Regions from separate parts of the Rahnella sp. PD12R genome, predicted to be linked through region 1. Evidence: predicted binding sites of a transcription regulator. Region 1 holds the regulator's gene; each other region holds the start of a gene.
What was found. Region 1 encodes CRP, which controls carbon source genes, mostly activating them, when cyclic AMP is high. Its sites were predicted from a motif close to ATGTGANNNNNNTCACAT; they were not measured.

Region 1 (5,191 bases):
TACGGCTTGGGCAGATTGAAGAAAAGCCCGAGGCTGCTACCGATCGCCAGAATCAGCCCGAGGCGCGCGGCATTGCGCAGGGCGGAGGATTTAAAGGACAGGTAGCTTTTCACCGCAGGCCAGAAAGGCAGGCGCGGCTGGGAGTTCATCAGATCGCGGCGGTACAGCGGGCGTTGCGTCCGCAGCAGTCGCGCGATACGGCTGAAATGGTAATAACAGAACTGGCCGACCGGATTCTGCGGGTTCTGCGCCGCGATTTTTTCCAGCGCCGCCAGCTCATTCGCCATGGTGAAGCGTTCGGAAAGGCGATGGTAGAGAATATCGTCCGCAATCACGCGCAGACGGGCGGAAATCACCTGCGCATTCCGGCGGATCACCGCTTCGGCGTGGCTTTCTTCCACCAGTTTTTGCACTTCTTCCGGCTGATGCAGGCTGACCGTAATGTGCTCCTGCAAATCGAGCGCCACCTGAAAACGCTGGAACAACCGTTTGTGGTGATGATGATGTCCATGCTGCGGCAGCATGTGCAGTTGCTGATACAACAACGCAATCAGGTCGATAACCTGCTGCTGGCGTTTGAGCAGCGGCGGAAGTGCAGTTTCCGGATCGGTATGTTGCGTCAGCAGGCTGTACTTGGCTTCGAAATAATCGGCCAGTTGCAAATACAGCTGGCTGAGCGTTTCGCGCATCGGTTGTTCTTCGGAAATACGGAACCACGCCCAGTTAAACAGCCCGTACCAGGCGGTGCCGGCGGCAAAAAGCGCGGGTGCCTGCCACATTGGCCTCACGCCGACCATACTCAGCGTAAAGATGGTGGCCACCAGCGCGCCGGGCAACAGGCGCGCATGCAGCGGACTGATTTCACCGGTGACGCCGAGCAGCAAAGCCAGCGTTAACATGATGAGCGGCAGAGGAATGTGCCAGTTTTCGAGCATCACCTGTAAAAGGATACTGCTGACGGCAAACAGCGAACCGCCGATAATCAGGCGTTTGAAAAAGCGTTTGTGCGGGGTATCAAGGCCGGCGACGTTGCAGCAGGCCGGGCACAGGGAAAACAGCAGGCCCATTTGCAGATTGCCAAACAGCCAGCAAATACCGACAGGCAGGCACAACACCAGCGTCTGGCGCAGCGCGTAGTTAACTTCGGGATGATAGAACAGTCTTCGCCATAGCGTCATGGGTAAAGCTTAGCCCATAAAAAAGGCGCGACAGTAAGCTGTCGCGCCAATTCCTGAGGGATTAACGTGTGCCGTAAACGACAATCGTTTTACCGTGTGCGGAGATCAGGCTCTGATCTTCCAGCATTTTGAGAATACGTCCGACTGTTTCACGTGAACAACCGACGATTTGGCCGATTTCCTGACGGGTGATCTTGATTTGCATCCCGTCCGGATGGGTCATTGCATCAGGCTGTTTAGCCAGATTAAGCAAAGTTTGCGCGATACGGCCTGTTACGTCGAGGAAGGCAAGGTTGCCGACTTTCTCTGACGTCACTTGCAGACGGTTTGCCATCTGCGCGGAAAGACGCATCAGAATATCCGGGTTTACCTGAATCAGCTGGCGGAATTTTTTATAAGAAATTTCAGCCACTTCGCAGGCAGTTTTAGCACGAACCCAGGCACTGCGTTCCTGCCCTTCTTCGAAGAGTCCCAGCTCGCCGATGAAGTCACCTTGGTTAAGGTATGACAGTATCATTTCTTTGCCTTCTTCATCTTTAATCAGGACGGCAACCGACCCTTTCACGATGTAGTACAGCGTTTCGGCTTTTTCACCTTGGTGAATCAGCGTACTTTTAGAAGGATACTTATGTATATGACAGTGAGACAGGAACCATTCGAGAGTCGGGTCTGTTTGTGGCTTGCCGAGAACCATTTGCTATTATCCTCTGTTGTTATCGCTGCCCAAAATCACAGGGCTCAGAGTTCCCTGTACGGCACTTACTTTAAAAAGCGCCCTTTCAGCATATAACTCCCCAGAAATGCTGCAAGCGGATGTCGGAGTGAAACAGCCTGATTATTGCTGTTAACACCGTGGGTTCTGTTCTTAAACCGCAAAAACCGTCACCGCAATTTACTGGAAAGTATGTTTCGGCTTTGTTTGTAACACAGGTTTGCAATGCTGTCTTCTGTTGTCTCGCTTCAGCATGATGGCGATCGGGTTACGTTGCCAGTTTTTGGGTGAAAGGGTAGTCTGAGGGGAAAATTTGACGAATTTATCCACCGGGAGAAGAGCACATGCACGCACGCGTAAAATGGGTAGAAGGGCTGACGTTTTTAGGTGAGTCAGCGTCGGGCCATCAGATCACAATGGACGGTAATGCGGGCGACAAAGCCCCGAGCCCGATGGAAATGTTGCTGATGTCGGCGGGCGGTTGCAGCGCGATTGATGTGGTGTCTATTTTGCAAAAAGGCCGTAACGACGTGCGTGACTGCGAAGTGAAACTGACGTCTCAGCGCCGCGAAGAAGCACCGCGTCTGTTCACGCACATCAACCTGCATTTCATCGTCACCGGCAAAGACCTGACGGATAAAATTGTGGAACGCGCGGTCAGCCTGTCTGCGGAAAAATATTGCTCTGTATCCCTGATGCTGGGCAAAGCCGCGACGATCACCCACAGTTTTGAAGTCGTGAACGCCGAATAAGTCACGACCAGCGATACGACTGGCACTGACTTCGCAGTAAATCCAGAAATCGCCGCGCAGCAAATGTCAGCGGCGATTTCTGCGAATAGAGTACGCAATATTCCGCTTCCGGCAGCGTATCGATATTGAGCAGGCAAAGTCTTTCCTGCAAGCCGAACGGCGCGCGCATCGCCTTCGCCACAATCGTCAGATAATCCGACTGCAACACCATATTCAGCCCGCACACCACCGAATCCGTTCTTACCGGCGTTTCACCGGCTGGCGCATTAAAGCCGTTCATCGAAAGCTGAATCTGCTGGTAGTAACCCATATCCGTTTCCGGCAACACCCAGCGCGCGCCCTGTAATTCTTCGAGCGTGGTGGCACCTGCCAGCGGATGCCCTTGCCGCGCAATCACGCCAAACGGCGCGCTAAACAGCGGTTCACGCACCAAATCTTCCAGCGGAAAACCCGGCCCGGCGGTCCCGACGGCAAAATCGAGTTTCCCTTCACGCAGCGCCGGTAACAGCGTCGAAAGCTGGCCTTCCTTAATCAGCAGTTTGGACTGGGGAAACTGCGTTTTGAATGCTTCATTGAGAGCCGGAAACACCGTCAGCGCCAGCAGTGATGAAAACCCGATAGCCACCGAACCCTGCGAATACTGATTGATCTGCCGGATCTCATCCGCCGCGCGTTCAAGTTCTTCGAGAATAAACTGCATGCGCTGCGCAAAGGCGCGGCCGGTTTCCGTCAGCGCCATGCCCTGATTGCCGCGCACGATAAGCTGAGTTTCAAGCGTTTGTTCCAGTTCCCGCAAGGTTCTGCTGACGGCGGGCTGCGACTGATTCATCGCCCGCGCCGCGCCGCGAATGCTGCCGCTGCGGATAACCTGCTGGAAAACCTTGAGTTGCTGCAATTTCGGTAAATAACGCATGTCGCCTCGCTTGAAAGCCCTATCAGTAAAAAGCATCACCTACCCAAAAATTGCATCTTATGGCAAACCTGTAAAGCTGATAGCTTCAGATTTGGAATAAATAATGTGTTGTTATTCAGTTGATTACGTGATGCATGTCGCATTTTACTATTCGCCCGACAGTGAGAACTTCTGACGCGGTGATAACAAAAAGGGATATCCGCTATGAAAAGTCGTTCCCTGATGATCTTCCTGCTGTTCGTCGGTTATGCGGTGGTGTATATCGACAAAACGGTGATGGGGTTCGCGCTGTTGCCGATTGAGCGGGAATTTAACCTGCAACCGGAGCAGCTGGGTTACATCACAGGCATTTTCTTCCTGGCCTATTCGCTGTTTCAAATTCCTGCTGGCTGGCTGAATGACCGATTCGGCTACAAGAAAGTACTCGGTATCTCGCTGTTTTTGCTCGGCGGGTTCGCGCTCTGCTTCGGTTTGCTGGGATTCGGCCTCGGTTTACTGGTGACGTTTCGCTTTCTTTCCGGCGTCGGGCATTCCGGTTATCCGTGTTCCTGCGCCAAAGCGGTGGTCTCGAATTTTGATGTCGGGCAGCGCACTTTCGCGCAGTCCGTATTGCTGTCATCCGCCGGTCTGGCGATGACCGCCGGGCCGCTGATTGCGGTGTACGCACTCGATACGCTCGGCTGGCGCGGCTCTTTCTCCATTCTCGGCCTGCTGGCGTTTGCGATTGCCGTCGCGATTATCATTTTTGTGCCGAATCCCCCGAAAGCAGAAGCCCGCACCGGCGTGGCGACCGGCTACCGTGAACTGCTGAAAAACCCGATTGTCGTGCTGCTGTTCGTATCCATTTTCTGCATCAACATTCCGTCCTACGGCCTGATGGCGTGGCTGCCTAAATATCTGGTGCAACAGCGCGGAATGTCGCTGGACGTTTCCGGGCTGGTGGTCGCCACCGGCGGAATGGGGATCTGGATTTCCTCTCTCGCGACCGGTTGGCTGGTCGGCCGTTATATGCAGGGCAAAGAGCCGAAAGTGATTTTTTGCAGCGCACTGCTCAGCGCGCTGTGCATCTGGCTGGTTTACACCTCCGCGTCGGCGGTGACCGCCGGGCTGTTCCTGTTCCTCGGCTACATCTTCCTGATGGCGGCGTTTGTCACGGTGTTTACGCTGCCGATGAAACGCCTGCCGCCGGAAGTGATGGGTGCCGCAATGGGGGTTATCAATACCGGCGGAACGCTCGGCGGATTCGTGGCGCCGATTGCGATGGGCTATCTGATCACCGTGACGCACGGGTATTTTTCGACATTTGTTTTTCTGGCGCTGGCGATGGTGGTTGCCGGGCTGGCCATTTTGCCGCTGACCCTGAAACCGCGCGCAGCGTTGCGCGACGTGGCATAACTGAGGAGAAGTCTGATGACATTTAATTTTGAAGCGATGCTGGCGGAAGTCAAAGCGGACGTTGTGCGCTGGCGCAGACATATTCATGCGCATCCTGAGCTGTCATTTCAGGAGCATAAAACGGCGGATTATATCGCGGAACAGCTGGAAAGTTTCGGCGGCCTGACTCTGACGCGGCTGACACCTAACAGCGTGGTTGCCGATCTCAAAGGCGCTTATCCGGGGCCGACGTATGCGCTGC
Region 2 (5,191 bases), on a different contig from region 1:
GACCAGAACTCGCTGAAAGCCGGCAGCCGGGGGCCGACGCTGCTGGAAGATTTCATCCTCCGCGAGAAAATCACCCATTTTGACCATGAGCGGATACCTGAACGTATCGTTCATGCGCGCGGTGCCGCCGCGCACGGTTATTTCCAGCCTTACCGCAGCCTGAAAGCGGTCACAAAAGCCAGTTTCCTCTCCGACCCGAAAAAGATAACGCCGGTCTTTGTGCGTTTCTCGACGGTGCAGGGCTCGAAAGGGTCAGCAGATACGGTTCGTGATATTCGCGGCTGGGCCACCAAGTTTTATACCGATGAAGGGATTTATGATCTGGTCGGCAATAACACGCCGGTCTTCTTCATTCAGGATGCCCATAAATTTCCTGATTTTGTCCACGCCGTAAAACCCGAGCCGCACAACGAAATTCCACAAGGTGCCAGCGCGCATGACTCCTTCTGGGACTATGTTTCCCTCCAGCCCGAAACGCTGCATAACGTTTTTTGGGCGATGTCTGACCGGGGCATTCCGCGCAGTTACCGCACGATGGAAGGTTTCGGGATCCACACTTTCCGCTTTGTGAATGCCAAAGGGAAAGCGACGTTTGTCCGTTTTCACTGGAAACCGCTGGCGGGTAAGGCTTCTCTGTTGTGGGACGAGGCGCAGAAACTGGCAGGGAAAGATGCCGATTTCCACCGGCGCGATTTGTGGGAAGCCATCGAAGCCGGCGATTATCCCGAATATGAACTGGGCGTTCAGCTGATCCCGGAAGAGGACGAATTCAAGTTTGATTTCGATTTGCTCGACCCGACCAAGCTGATCCCTGAAAAACTGGTGCCGGTGGAGCTTGTCGGGAAAATGGTGCTTAACCGTAACCCGGACAACTACTTCGCGGAAACCGAGCAGGTCGCTTTCCACCCGGGACACGTTGTGCCCGGCATTGATTTTACAAATGATCCGCTGTTGCAGGGGCGTCTGTTCTCCTATACCGATACGCAAATCAGCCGTCTGGGGGGGCCGAATTTCCATGAGATCCCGATTAACCGGCCAACCTGCCCGTACCATAATTTTCAGCGCGACGGGATGCACCGGCAGGATGTCGATACCAATCCGGCTAATTACGAGCCGAATTCAATCAACAATAACTGGCCGCGAGAAACGCCACCGGCTGCGTCGGGAGGCGGATTTGAAAGTTACCCTGAGCGTATTGATGCTGAAAAAATCCGGCAGCGAAGCGAATCATTTGCAGAATACTATGCGCATCCGCGGCTGTTCTGGCTGAGTCAGACTCCAGTGGAGCAGGACCATATTGCCGGGGCATTCTCCTTTGAGTTATCCAAAGTGGTACGGCCGTATATTCGCGAACGCGTGGTGGATTTGCTGGCGCACGTTGACCAGACTCTGGCGGCTATCGTTGCGAAAAATCTGGGCATTACACTTTCGGCGCAAACGAGGAAGGTTAAGCCTCCGAAACCGGTTAATGGCCTGGAAGCAGATCCGTCACTGAGTTTGTACGCCAGCGGAAAAGGGACGATAAAAGGGCGTCAGGTGGCGGTGCTGCTGGGCGAAGGCGTGAATGCTGCAGATGTGCTGGAAACTTTGCAGGCGCTTCAGGCTGCGGGCGTTCATCCCAAACTTCTGGCCAGCCATCTGGGAAATGTAATTGCCGATGATGGTTCGACATTGCCGGTAGATGCCACGTTTGCCGGTTCGCCGTCCATTACCGTGGACGCCGTTATTGTGCCTCACGGACACATCGATGCTTTGCTGATGAACGGTGATTCCCGCCATTACGTGCTTGAAGCCTATAAACATCTGAAAGTTATCGGGCTGAGCGGAGACGCCCGTCGCTTTAAACCGCTGCTGGGGCTGACGGATGACGTACCGGAGGACGGGATTATCGAAGGCGAAAAGGCGGAAGGAAAATTACTGAAAGCGTTCCTGAAAGAAATGGCAAAACATCGCGTCTGGTCGCGCAGTGCGGCAGCCGGAGCCGTTCCGGCCTGAGTTGAATTTTAATCAGCCTCACCGGCAGGCGGCGTCATTCATCAGTGATATGGCAACGCCTGCTTTTATTTCTCCGTTCGGGAAATACTTCATCCTGCAAAGCATCAGTCTGCTTAAAATTTCGGCGTAATACATTTAATTTGTGATTTGCGTCACAAATTAAATGTATGCGTGATTCTTGTTGTTACATCATAGTGACTGCCGTCACGAAATAACGTCACAATGTTCAGTACAGTTGCCGGGTGTTCCTCCTGCCAATAAATGACCTTACTTACAGAGGAGTTTGTTATGTCTCAGCCTGAAGTTTTCCACCTTGGCCTGGCCAAAAAAGATTTAAACGGTGCCACGCTGGCGATTGTTCCCGGCGACCCTGAGCGCGTGGAGAAAATTGCCAAACTGATGGAGAACCCGGTGCGTCTGGCTTCTCATCGCGAATTTACCTCATGGCGTGCTGAGCTTGACGGCAAATCTGTGATCGTTTGTTCAACCGGTATCGGCGGCCCGTCTACGTCCATCGCGGTGGAAGAGCTGGCACAGCTGGGTATCCGGACTTTCCTGCGCGTGGGTACGACCGGCGCTATTCAGCCGCATATCAATGTGGGCGATGTTCTGGTCACGACGGCTGCTGTTCGACTTGATGGCGCGAGCCTGCACTTTGCACCGATGGAATTCCCGGCTGTCGCCGATTTCGCCTGTACCACGGCGCTGGTCGCGGCGGCAGAATCTGTTGGCGCTGCAACGCACATCGGCGTAACCGCGTCTTCTGACACCTTCTATCCGGGTCAGGAACGTTACGACACCTTCTCTGGCCGCGTTGTTCGTCGCTTCAAAGAATCGATGAAAGAGTGGCAGGAAATGGGCGTGATGAACTACGAAATGGAATCCGCCACACTGCTGACCATGTGTGCAAGCCAGGGCCTGCGTGCAGGTATGGTTGCCGGTGTTATCGTAAACCGCACGCAGCAGGAAATTCCTGACGCGGAAACGATGAAAAAGACCGAAAGCCACGCGGTGAAAATCGTTGTAGAAGCCGCCCGTCGCCTGATCTAAAAAATACTAAAACAAACACATCACATCTGTGGGCTGCCTCTGGCGGCCCATTTTTTTGCCCCGATAATCAGATCTGTTAAGGTCGTGTTAGTAAAGTGTCTGGAATAATTTATCAATCCGGCGACTTATCTGCTGATAAACAACTGCTGATAAAAAGCCGCTGACACAAAACCGCTGACAAAAGGAACTGCTTTTTGACTGTTCACGACCTTCTGGATTACACAACGACCTTTATCCGCGCGCATCAGGTATGGGCTGCGCCGATCGTGTTCTTCCTCGCTTTTGGCGAATCTCTGGCGTTTTTATCTCTGCTCCTTCCGGCCACTTTTATTCTGTTGGGGTTGGGGGCGCTGATTGGTGAAACCGGCATTCCGTTCTGGCCGATATGGGCAGCAGCGGCGGCCGGTGCATTCTTCGGCGACTGGCTTTCTTACTGGGTCGGCGCACATTTTCAGGATCGCGTCGGGAATTTCTGGCCGTTCTCGCGCCATCCGCAAATGCTGGTTCGCGGGCATGCATTCTTCGAAAAATGGGGCATGCCGGGCGCATTTATCGGGCGTTTCTTTGGCCCGCTCCGCGCCGTAGTGCCGCTGGTGGCGGGGATCTGTGGCATGCCGCAGAAGTATTTCCAGATTGCCAACGTAACCTCCGCACTGATCTGGGCATTCGGCATTCTTGCGCCGGGCGCTTTTGGCATCCAATGGCTGAGCCGCTGGTTCTGAATCCTGCGCTGCATTGCTGAAGTCTTTAAGAGGGGCGGGCGGGAGAAATTCCTTTTTGGAAGACGTCTCGCAAAGGCGTCATGCCCCTGAAAATAGACTGGACATCCATACAGCCTGCTATTACCGTGACCGCAAGTGATTTTAAGAAGGAATACGCGTGGATATCAGCATTTTGTACGCCCTGGGCGCAGGGATAATCGGCCTGTTAGTCGGCTGGCTGGTCGCCAGTTTTCGGCAACAGCAGCAACAGGCAGAGTACGAAACACAGCGCCGGTTGCTGGAGCATTCGCTGGAGCAAGTGAAGGCGGAAAACGATGCGCACAAAAATGAGCGACAAGCCGTTCAGCAGCAAATGCGTGAAACGGAACTTGAGCTGCGCAAATTGCACAGCGCGGCGGCAGCCAGCCAGGAAAAGTTGCAATTGCTGGCCCACTGGCAAAATGAATGTGAGCAACTGAACCAGGAATTACGAGCCCAGCGTGAAATTAACAGCGCTCAGGAAGCCGAGCTGCGCGAGGTTTCTACGCGGCTGGACGAAACGCGTATGGCGGCAGAAGACAAACAGCGCCTGCTGATCAACAGTGAACAGCGCCTGAGCAGCCAGTTTGAAAATCTGGCTAACCGTATTTTTGAACAAAATGGTCGCCGGGCCGACGAACAGAACAAGCAAAGCCTCGATAAACTTCTGCTGCCGTTGCGCGAGCAGCTCGATGGTTTCCGCCGTCAGGTGCAGGACAGTTTTGGTCAGGAAGCCCGTGAACGTCACACGCTGGCGCACGAAATCCGTAACCTGCAACAGCTGAACGTTGAGATGGCGCGCGAAGCGGTGAACCTCACCAAAGCGCTGAAAGGTGATAATAAAACGCAGGGGAACTGGGGTGAAGTGGTGCTCAGCCGCGTGCTGGAGGCGTCCGGCCTGCGCGAGGGTTACGAATATCAGACGCAGGTCAGCGTTCAGGTTGATACGAACAGCCGAATGCAGCCCGATGTGGTGGTGCGTCTGCCGCAGAATAAAGACGTGGTGATTGACGCGAAGATGACGCTGGTGGCCTACGAGCGTTACTTCAACAGTGAAGATGACAGCGAGCGTGAAGCGGCGCTGAATGAGCATATCGCGTCTGTCCGCGGCCATATCCGCCTGCTGGGCCGTAAAGATTATCAGCAGCTTCCCGGTTTGCGCAGCCTTGATTACGTCCTGATGTTTATCCCCGTTGAGCCTGCTTTTTTACTGGCTATCGACCGGGAGCCAGAATTGATCAGCGAAGCACTGCGTCACAATATTATGCTTGTCAGCCCGACCACGCTGCTGGTGGCTTTGCGTACAATCAGTAATTTATGGCGCTATGAGCATCAGAGCCAGAACGCTAAACGCATTGCCGACCGCGCTGCCCGTTTGTATGACAAGCTGCGGTTGTTCGTGGATG
Region 3 (5,191 bases), on a different contig from region 1:
CGCCGCACCCGCCGGTGTCAGCGACACGGAACGGGTGGTACGCAGAAACAGCGGCGTGCCGAGCAGATGTTCCAGCTCTTTGATATGCAGGCTCAGCGGCGGCTGCGACATATTGAGCCGCACCGCCGCTTTGCTGAAACTCAGTTCCTCGGCCACGACGCGAAAGTAGTGCAGCAGGCGGAGATTAATCTGGCCGAGATCGAAAACTGAATCAGTGAATGGTCGCGTCACATTTTCTCCAGCAACATTTATTTTCCCTTAAATATTAGCGTATTGGATTTATAGATTTTGACTATAAATCCCCGTGGCGAACGGTATTAGACGCCACAGGCCGCTCACCCTAGCATTGCCTTCAACTCAACCCTACTGTCAATAATGAGAGAAGTGATCATGCTCAATAACAACGCGTATGACTGTGCAGCAATTATCCGCCAGCGTGCTCCGGGCTTTATTCCGCGCGCCGCGCTTATCTTAGGTTCCGGCCTCGGCACGCTGTGTGACGATATGTCCGGTGCGATTACCATTCCTTATCACGACCTGCCGGGGTTCCCGCAAAGCAGCGTCGTCGGCCACGCCGGTGAACTGGTTCTGGGCCATCTCGAAGGTGTACCGGTAATGTGTATGAAAGGCCGCGGCCATATGTATGAAGGCCACGGTATGTCAGTGATGACCAGCGCGGTGCGCACCTTCAAACTGCTGGGCTGTGAATTCCTGCTGGCGACCAACGCCGCCGGTTCCATGCGCAAAGAAGTCGCGCCTGGCCGTTTGGTTGCGCTCACCGACCACGTCAGCTTTATGCCGGAATCCCCGCTGGCAGGCCCGAATGACGACCGTTTCGGCCCGCGCTTCTTCAGCCTGGCGAACGCCTATGACAAAGATCTGCGCGCACAGCTTCACGCTGTCGCCGGCAAACTGGGCATCGACGTGGCAGAAGGTGTATTCGCCGCCTACACCGGCCCGAACTTCGAAACGCCTGCAGAAATCCGCATGATGCAAACCCTCGGCTGCGACGTCGTCGGCATGTCCATCGTGCCGGAAGTGATTTCTGCGCGACACTGCGGCCTCAAAGTGCTGGCGGTTTCTGCCATGACCAACTTTGCCGAAGGTTTATCCGACACCCCGCTTTCCCACGAACAAACCCTGAGCTGCGCAAAACTGGCGGTAGGCGATTTCACCCGACTGATCCGCGCGTTCTTCGCTGACCTGTCAGCGGCTGGAAAATAAGAGGCGTCTATGGAACAGGCATTCAACCGCCAGCGGATCAATATGATTTCCTGGCTGAGTTATTTCTTCACCGGCGCGCTGGTTTCAACGCTCGGTATCGTGATCGGCCCGGTGTCGCAGGCGTTTGGCAAAGACCCCGGATTTATCGGACAGATGTTTACACTGATGAACATCGGCCTGTTTCTGCCGATCATGATAAGCGGCGTGCTGATGCGCAGATTCAATCTGGGCAAACAGCTGATTACCGGCTCAACCGTCTCTGTGCTGACCTGCATCGCGCTGTTCCTGATGCCGACCATCACCATGTTCGGTATCGGCGTTTTCCTGATTGGCGCGGCGTCCGGCATCATGATGTCCATCGGCAGCTATCTGGTGGTGCGCATCAATGAAGATCCGAAGAAACGTTCGGCGAACCTGATTCTCACCGATTTCTTCTTTGCGCTGGCGGGTGTGATTCTGTCTCTGCTGCTGGGGTATTTATTCCAGCATGGCGCAAGCTGGCTGGCGATGTACGGCGTCATGGCGGTGCTGAGCCTGATGATGATCGTGCTGTGCGTCGGGCAGAAATTCCCGTCGATTCCGCAGACTGTTGAGAAAGAATCATCAACCGGCCAGCAGCACGGGCGCTGGGGCGTTTCGGTGTGGGTGTTGTGCTTCGCGCTGTTTGCTTTCCTGCTGGCAGAACCGGTGTTCACCATGTGGCTCCCAAGCTGGCTGAAAGAGCATTTCGGGATGGCGGCTGACCGCGCGGCGTTCTACATCACAACCTACTGGACGGTGAAATCCATCGGCCTGTTTGTGAATCAGTTCACCGTTCGCTTCGTGAAACTGCGCACGTATCTGCTGATTTCAGCGGGTGTCGGGCTGGTGAGTCTGGCCGTTGCGGCTAACAGCGGGAACCCGATGCTTATCCTGATTTGCGCCGGTCTGTTTGGCTTCTGCAATTCCGGCCTGTTCTCCGGCATCATGAGCTACGGCAGTTTGCAGGTCAGAAATTCGCCGCCAACGCTGACGTCTGCCCTGCTGACTATCGGCACCATCGGGACGCTGATTTTCTCCACGCTGTCGTCGCTGGTGTACAGCCAGTACGGGTTATTCTGGGCGCTGAATACCGCGACCATCGCCTATGTCTTCCTGCTGGCGGCGCTGATTTTTGCCTCAGTCAACAGCAAAGCCGAAGCGCTGGAGCAGCAACCGGTACACTGATTTACTTAAGTATTGTGTATAAAAAAGGGAAGACTCTGCGGAGCCTTCCCTTTTCTTATTTCACTGCCGTGATTAAAGCTGCGGGCAGCGCTGCAAACTGTTTAGCCAGGATGTTTCAGGCTGAGCAACCAGACGACGGGCGCGACCGTGACGACGCAGAATCAACCCTTTATCCTGCATTTCACTCAGGTCACGACGAATGGTTTCAAGACTCACATCCAGCGATTGTGCCAGTTCGCTTACCTGTAACACTTCATGCTGTTCTACCAACTGAAGGATGGCCTGATGGCGATTTTTTTTAAGCACCGGTTATTCCTGTATATTTGACAGTTGTGTGACTCATGTCACAAATAACGGAAACCATCATACCTGCGTTACATTGTTAATTTTGGGATCGATCTCAATTTTTCAGGAATCCCCACGAAGTTTTTACGCCTTCCGCAATTTTTGGTTCGCCGCGTTTCTCTGTCATACTGTGCGCATGCTCCAATTCCCCGCCCGGTTCCGGTGAAAACACCCGTTCCGCCGGGATGAACCTCAAAGGAATTTTCATGGAATTCAATACTGCCGGTCTGATCTCGCTGGAAGAAGCGCTGGAAAAAATGCGCGCTTATGTCCCGTCCAAAACAGCGAAAGATGCCGAATCTCTCCCGCTCGCTGCCGCCGCAGGCCGCATTACCGCCACGCCGGTGAAATCCCCGGTTTTCGTCCCGCCTTTTGATAATTCCGCGATGGACGGTTACGCCGTGCGCTGTGCCGATTTGCACACGGACGCCGTTCTGCCTGTGGCAGGTAAAGCCTTTGCCGGTGCGCCTTTCCACGGTGAATGGCCTGCCGGAACCTGCATCCGCATCATGACCGGCGCGCCGGTTCCGCAAGGTGCCGACGCGGTGATCATGCAGGAACAGGCCGACGTGTCGGAGGCGGGCGTGCGGTTCACCGCAGAAGTGCATAAAGGCCAGAATATCCGTCTGACCGGCGATGACATCAAACAAGGCGACAGCGTGCTGCCTGCGGGTGTGCGCCTCGGCGCAGCTGAATTGCCACTGCTGGCTTCTTTAGGTGTGACGGAAGTTAACGTCTGGAAAGCGCTGAAAGTCGCGGTGTTTTCGACCGGGGACGAACTGCAACCCGTCGGCACGCCGTTAGAGGAAGGCCAGATTTACGACACCAACCGTTTCGCCGTGCGTCTGATGCTCGAACAGCTCGGCTGCACCGTGCTGGATTTAGGGATTATCCGCGATAATCCGCAGGCGCTGCGCAAAGCCTTTGAAGAAGCCAATGCCTTTGCCGATCTGGTGATTTCCAGCGGTGGCGTGTCCGTGGGTGAAGCCGATTACACCAAGCAAATGCTCGATGAACTGGGTGAGATTGGTTTCTGGAAACTGGCGATGAAACCGGGTAAACCATTCGCGTTCGGCAAATTGCAGGACAGCTGGTTCTGCGGCCTGCCGGGCAATCCGGTTTCTGCTGCACTGACGTTTTATCAGCTCGTGCAACCGTTTATCGCTCAGCTTTCCGGCCACACCGCCTGGCAGTTTCCGCCGCGCCTGAAAGCTAAGGCCTTGACACCGCTCAAGAAATCCGCCGGACGCCTGGATTTCCAGCGCGGTATTTTCAGCACGAACGCCGAAGGCCAGCTCGAAGTACGGACCACCGGCCATCAGGGCTCGCATGTCTTCAGCTCATTCAGCCTTGCAAACTGTTTTGTGGTGCTTGAACGTGAGCGCGAAAACGTCGCCGCAGGCGAAATCGTAGAAATCGAACCTTTCAACGCCCTGCTTCGGAGCTGATCATGGCGACGCTGCCGGAACTGACGGACGCCGAAACCCTGCGTTATAACCGCCAGATCGTGCTGAAAGGGTTTGATTTCGATGCGCAGGAAAAGCTGAAAGCCAGCCACGCGCTGATTGTCGGCCTCGGCGGTCTGGGCTGTGCGGCGGCGCAATATCTGGCAGCCGCCGGAACAGGCACGCTGACATTGCTGGATTTCGACACTGTTTCGCTGTCCAATTTGCAGCGCCAGACGCTGCACACTGACGCCAGAATCGGCATGTCGAAAGTGGCATCCGCTGCGCTGGCGCTGGCGGCAATCAACCCGCACATTCAGCTGAATCAGGTTGACGCTCTGGCCGATGACGAAATGCTGCGCGAACTGATTGCCGCCTGCGACATTGTTGTCGATTGCACCGACAACGTCACGACGCGGAATCAACTCAATCAGCAATGTTTTACGCAGAAAAAACCGCTGGTGTCCGGTGCTGCCATCCGCATGGAAGGCCAGCTGAGCGTATTTACGTGGCAGCCCGGCGAGCCGTGCTATCGCTGTCTGAGCCGTCTGTTTGGCGAAAATGCGCTGACCTGCGTCGAAGCCGGCGTAATGTCACCGCTGGTCGGCACCATTGGAAGCTTGCAGGCCATGGAAACTATCAAGTTGCTGACTCACTTCGGCGAAACGCCACGCGGAAAACTGCTGATGTACGACGCCATGACGCTGCAATTTCGCCAGATGAACCTGATGAAAGATCCAGGTTGCGAGGTTTGCGGTAATCACTGATTCTCAGATTTAAGACACAAAAAAACCGCCGGATAATGGCGGTTTTTTAATGATACTAACCTCTAAATCATTCGAGTTGCATCAAGGCGGCAACTGAGTGAATCCCCGGGAGCATACATCAGTATGTGACCGGGGTTCGCGAAGGCAGCCAACGCAGAGGCAGCTTGAAGGATGACGAGGTTTAGTTGATGCCCTGGCTGCGCA
Region 4 (5,191 bases), on a different contig from region 1:
TCAGCGCTACTGGATGGCAGAACACCACAACATGACCGGCATCGCGAGCGCGGCGACGTCCGTTTTGCTGGGTTATATTGCGGGCGGGACGAAAACGATCCGCGTGGGTTCCGGTGGCGTGATGCTGCCAAACCATTCGCCGCTGGTGATTGCTGAACAATTCGGGACGCTGGCAACGCTGTATCCGAACCGTGTCGATCTCGGCCTGGGCCGTGCACCGGGAACCGATCAGCGCACGATGATTGCACTGCGCCGTCATCTTTCCGGGGAGATTGATAATTTCCCGCAGGATGTTCAGGAATTGCAGATGTATTTCGGCGACGTTCAGCCGCAGCAGGCCGTCCAGGCGGTTCCGGGTCAGGGTCTGCATGTGCCAATCTGGCTGCTGGGTTCCAGCCTCTACAGCGCACAACTCGCCGCCGCACTTGGCCTGCCGTTTGCCTTTGCATCGCACTTTGCGCCCGACATGCTGTATCAGGCGCTGGCAATTTATCGCAGTAAATTCCAGCCTTCCGCGCAACTCGAAAAGCCGTATGCAATGGTGTGTATCAATGCGATTGCCGCAGATACAGACGAAGAAGCGCAGCGGATGTTTACCTCGAACCAGCAGCAGTTCATCAATTTACGCCGCGGCATGCCGGGGAAATTACCGGCACCGGTCGATAACATCGAAAGCCTGTGGTCAGCGTCAGAACGCTTTGGCGTGGATAATGCGCTGCGGATGTCAGTCGTCGGCAATAAAGAGTCGATTCGTCAGGGGTTGCAGTCTATCTTGCGCGAAACCGAAGCCGATGAGCTGATGATTAACGGGCAGATTTTTAATCATGAAGCCCGCCTGCGTTCATTCGAAATCGTCTCTCAGTTACAGGGCGATTTGGTGAAAGAACAGCGCATCGGATAAACGTTGCGGTAAATGGCAGACGAAAAAAAACCAGCCCGTCAAAAGGCTGGTTTTTTATTATCTGAAGTTCAGCGAACTGAAGTCAGATTATTATGCGTCAGTAGTACGACGTGGTGCGCGGCTTGGCGGACGACGGTCACCGGCTGCTGAAGAACCTTCACGACGGTCGCCGTTGAAAGAACGTGGAGCACCGTTACCACGGCCACCTTCACGACGTTCACCATTGAACGGACGCGGAGCACCGTTACCACGACGCTCACCACCAGCACCTGCCGGACGGTCGCGACGCGGAGCCTGTGGCTGCGCATCACCGATCAACTGCATGTTCATCGGTTTGTTCAGGATACGGGTACGGGTGAAGTGAGACAGAATCTCGCCCGGCATACCCTTCGGCAACTCGATAGTGGAGTGCGTACCGAACAGTTTGATGTTACCGATGTAACGGCTGCTGATGTCGCCTTCGTTAGCGATAGCGCCAACGATATGACGAACTTCAACGCCATCATCGCGGCCCACTTCGATACGATACAGTTCCATATCGCCAGCGTCACGACGCTCACGACGTGGGCTGTCGCCATCACGTGCAGGGCGGTCGCTGTTACGCGCCGGACGGTCACGACGATCGCCACGATCACCGCGGTCACCACGATCTTCGAATTCACGACGTGGTGGACGGCTTTTGAACGGCTGATCAGCAGGAACGATCAGAGGACGTTCGCCCTGTGCCATTTTCAGCAGTGCAGCGGCCAGCGTTTCGATGTCCAGCTCTTCTGCAGGTTGCAGTTTCGCCAGCAGAGCGCGGTACTGATCCAGATCGCTGCTTTCCAGTTGTTGCTGAACTTTTGCTGCGAACTTAGCCAGACGACGTTCGCCCAGAACTTCCGCAGTTGGGATTTCAACTTCTGGAATGGTAAGCTTCATTGTACGTTCAATGTTGCGCAGCAGACGGCGTTCGCGGTTCTCAACGAACAGCAATGCGCGACCTGCACGACCTGCACGACCGGTACGGCCGATACGGTGAACGTAAGATTCTGAGTCCATCGGGATGTCGTAGTTAACAACCAGGCTGATACGTTCTACGTCGAGACCACGTGCTGCCACGTCAGTTGCGATCAGAATGTCCAGACGGCCATCTTTCAGACGTTCCAGAGTCTGCTCACGCAGGGCCTGGTTCATGTCACCGTTCAGTGCAGCGCTGCTGTAGCCGCTACGTTCCAGTGCTTCTGCCACTTCCAGCGTTGCGTTTTTGGTACGAACGAAGATGATCGCCGCATCAAAATCTTCTGCTTCCAGGAAACGAACCAGCGCTTCGTTTTTACGCAGGCCGTATACAGACCAGTAGCTCTGGCTGATGTCCGGACGCGTTGTCACGCTTGACTGGATACGCACTTCCTGAGGCTCTTTCATGAAGCGACGGGTAATGCGACGGATAGCTTCTGGCATGGTTGCAGAGAACAGCGCGGTCTGATGTTCAGCCGGGATCTGCGCCATGATAGTTTCGACGTCTTCGATGAAGCCCATACGCAGCATTTCATCAGCTTCGTCCAGCACCAGACCGCTCAGGTTAGAGAGGTTCAGGGTGCCGCGTTTCAGGTGGTCCAGCAGACGGCCCGGGGTACCTACAACAACTTGTGGACCCTGACGCAGTGCGCGCAGCTGAACGTCATAGCGCTGGCCGCCATAAAGGGCAACCACATTCACGCCATGCATATGTTTAGAGAAATCAGTCATTGCTTCAGCAACCTGAACCGCCAGTTCGCGGGTGGGTGCCAGAACAAGAATTTGTGGTGCTTTCAGTGAAGCATCGATGTTATGCAGCAGCGGTAAAGAGAACGCTGCGGTTTTACCGGAACCTGTCTGAGCCATACCCAGAACGTCGCGGCCATTTAACAGGTGAGGAATACACTCAGCCTGGATTGGTGATGGTTTTTCGTAGCCCAAATCAGTCAGGGCAGAAATGATCGGAGCAGACAGCCCCAGGTCAGCAAAAGAGGTTTCAAGCTCAGTAGTCATGTACACGTGCCTCATTAATAATGGCAGCCAGTCTACATAACTCGTCGAGAAAATTTTCAGTCATTTTCATTGAAAAGTGTGAACCGGCTCAAATTAGATTATAAAACGAACAAAGCAACCCTCGCCCGTTAAGGCGCTTAAAAATGGTTAATACCATGATTAAAAAGGCTGATTGGTGTCGTCAGCTATTGCTGGTCCGATTCTGATAGGTCGTCTTGCTCATGGCCCAAAAGCGCCAATTCCAACAATGCATAGCGGTGCTCAACAAAGTTATGAACGTTGTTAGCTACCGTCAGTTTGAACAGTGCCGCGGCGCTGTTCTTGTCCCCCAGACTTAGGTAATACTTACCTAAATAGAAGTCAGTTTCACTGAGATGCTCAGCGAGCGAAGTGTTATCCGTTGCTTCTGCCTTGAGGCGTTCCATCAGCGTAGATTCGCTGATCTTGCCCAGGTAGAATTCGACGATATTCCATCCCCATTGCCCTCTGTCCGCTTTGTCATAACGCTGTTGAAGCGCTACTTCGGCATTCTTCGGATTGATTTCTCGCTCCGCAAGGTAAAGCCATAACGAACGGAAGGGATCATTTGGATCGTCTCGATAAAACGCCTGCAGATCATCCTGCGCTAACGAGAATCGGCCACCGTAATACAGTGCGATACCTCGGTTCAAACGCGCGTAGTTGTAAGTTGGATCAAGCTCTAGTACAGAATCAAACGCTTCATAGGCAGCATCGAAATTGCCTGCCTGCGTTAGGTAAATCCCCAGGTAGTTAAAAACTTCTGGCATATCAGGACGAATAGACAGCGCTTGTGAAAAATCATTTCGCGCCAGTGCTCTTAGCCCGAGACTATCATACAGCACACCGCGCTCATATAATAGCTGTGCTCTCTCATCGTCAGTCAATGACCGGCTGGCAAGTATTTGTTCCATGCGTGCCAGAATGACTTCCTGCTGCAACGTCGGCTGCAACGGAATCGCCAGAACTTCATTTTTACGCCAATCATGGTTGCTGCATCCTGCCAACATAAGTGCTGTCGCAACATAACACCAGCGCAAGAAAGGCTTCATTTCTACTCCCGGAGACAAACATTGGATGAACGTCCTGTCATCCGCTTGCTTAACACAAACGCATCCCTACGTTCGTGAGACGAACAGCTCCCGTCCAAGTGGAAAGGAGCTGTAAAACTTCTGTTACAGATTATTCAGCTGCAGGTTGCTCAGTTGTATCGTCCTGAGTTGGTGCGGTAGCTTCTTTGATGCTCAGACGCACACGACCCTGACGGTCAACTTCCAGAACCTTAACCGGAACTTCCTGGCCCATCTGCAGGTAATCAGTCACTTTCTCAACGCGCTTATCAGCGATTTGAGAGATGTGAACCAGACCTTCTTTACCGCCGCCGATGGCAACAAACGCACCAAAGTCAACGATACGGGTCACTTTACCCTGATAGATACGACCCACTTCGATTTCTGCAGTGATCTCTTCGATACGACGGATAGCGTATTTCGCTTTCTCGCCGTCGGTTGCTGCGATTTTCACAGTACCGTCATCTTCGATTTCGATAGTGGTGCCAGTTTCTTCAGTCAGAGCACGGATCACAGAACCACCTTTACCGATCACGTCTTTGATTTTGTCCGGACTGATCTTGATGGTGTGGATGCGTGGAGCAAACTGAGAGATATCGCCACGTGGTGTGCTGATAGCCTGTTCCATTACGCCCAGAATGTGCAGACGCGCACCCTTAGCCTGGTTCAGAGCCACCTGCATGATTTCGCGGGTGATACCTTCGATTTTAATGTCCATCTGCAGCGCGGTGATACCGTCGCGGCTACCGGCCACTTTGAAGTCCATATCGCCCAGGTGATCTTCGTCACCCAGAATGTCGGACAGAACGACAAAGCTGTCGTCTTCTTTAACCAGACCCATTGCGATACCCGCAACAGCGGCTTTAATCGGAACACCTGCATCCATCAGGGCCAGAGAAGCACCACAAACAGAAGCCATTGAAGATGAACCGTTAGATTCGGTGATTTCAGAAACTACACGTACGGTGTAAGGGAAGTCTTCTGGTTTTGGCATCATTGCCAGCACGCCACGTTTAGCAAGACGGCCATGGCCAATCTCACGACGTTTTGGCGAACCAACCATACCTGTTTCACCTACAGAGTACGGAGGGAAGTTGTAGTGGAACAGGAAGCTATCAGTCTTCTCGCCCATCAGCTCATCCAGATTCTGCGCATCACGTGCAGTACCCAGAGTTGCGGTAACCAGGGC

Region 2: udp (uridine phosphorylase) is a predicted target of CRP. The motif match lies at 2,136-2,153, and genes of this name have one in related genera.
Region 3: KWG64_RS01900 (DeoR family transcriptional regulator) is a predicted target of CRP. The motif match lies at 2,763-2,780, and genes of this name have one in related genera.
Region 4: yrbN (protein YrbN) is a predicted target of CRP. The motif match lies at 2,991-3,008, and genes of this name have one in related genera.

The regions. Positions count from the first base shown of each region.
Region 1 covers NZ_JAHTMS010000005.1:378,457-383,647, forward strand. Annotated here, with positions in the region: gene KWG64_RS12795 (YccS/YhfK family putative transporter) at 1-1,178, opposite strand, end outside; gene crp (cAMP-activated global transcriptional regulator CRP) at 1,240-1,872, opposite strand; gene KWG64_RS12805 (OsmC family protein) at 2,235-2,642, shown strand; gene KWG64_RS12810 (LysR substrate-binding domain-containing protein) at 2,644-3,555, opposite strand; gene KWG64_RS12815 (MFS transporter) at 3,760-4,950, shown strand; gene KWG64_RS12820 (M20 family metallopeptidase) at 4,966-5,191, shown strand, end outside.
Region 2 covers NZ_JAHTMS010000012.1:18,175-23,365, reverse strand. Annotated here, with positions in the region: gene katE (catalase HPII) at 1-1,995, shown strand, start outside; gene udp (uridine phosphorylase) at 2,284-3,045, shown strand; gene KWG64_RS20625 (DedA family protein) at 3,240-3,767, shown strand; gene rmuC (DNA recombination protein RmuC) at 3,925-5,191, shown strand, end outside.
Region 3 covers NZ_JAHTMS010000001.1:394,936-400,126, forward strand. Annotated here, with positions in the region: gene KWG64_RS01885 (LysR family transcriptional regulator) at 1-231, opposite strand, end outside; gene xapA (xanthosine phosphorylase) at 391-1,224, shown strand; gene tsgA (MFS transporter TsgA) at 1,234-2,430, shown strand; gene KWG64_RS01900 (DeoR family transcriptional regulator) at 2,503-2,736, opposite strand; gene moeA (molybdopterin molybdotransferase MoeA) at 2,982-4,223, shown strand; gene moeB (molybdopterin-synthase adenylyltransferase MoeB) at 4,226-4,987, shown strand; gene KWG64_RS01915 (ABC-F family ATPase) at 5,169-5,191, opposite strand, start outside.
Region 4 covers NZ_JAHTMS010000006.1:115,974-121,164, reverse strand. Annotated here, with positions in the region: gene KWG64_RS13505 (luciferase-like monooxygenase) at 1-901, shown strand, start outside; gene KWG64_RS13500 (DEAD/DEAH family ATP-dependent RNA helicase) at 992-2,914, opposite strand; gene yrbN (protein YrbN) at 2,904-2,978, opposite strand; gene nlpI (lipoprotein NlpI) at 3,100-3,984, opposite strand; gene pnp (polyribonucleotide nucleotidyltransferase) at 4,115-5,191, opposite strand, start outside.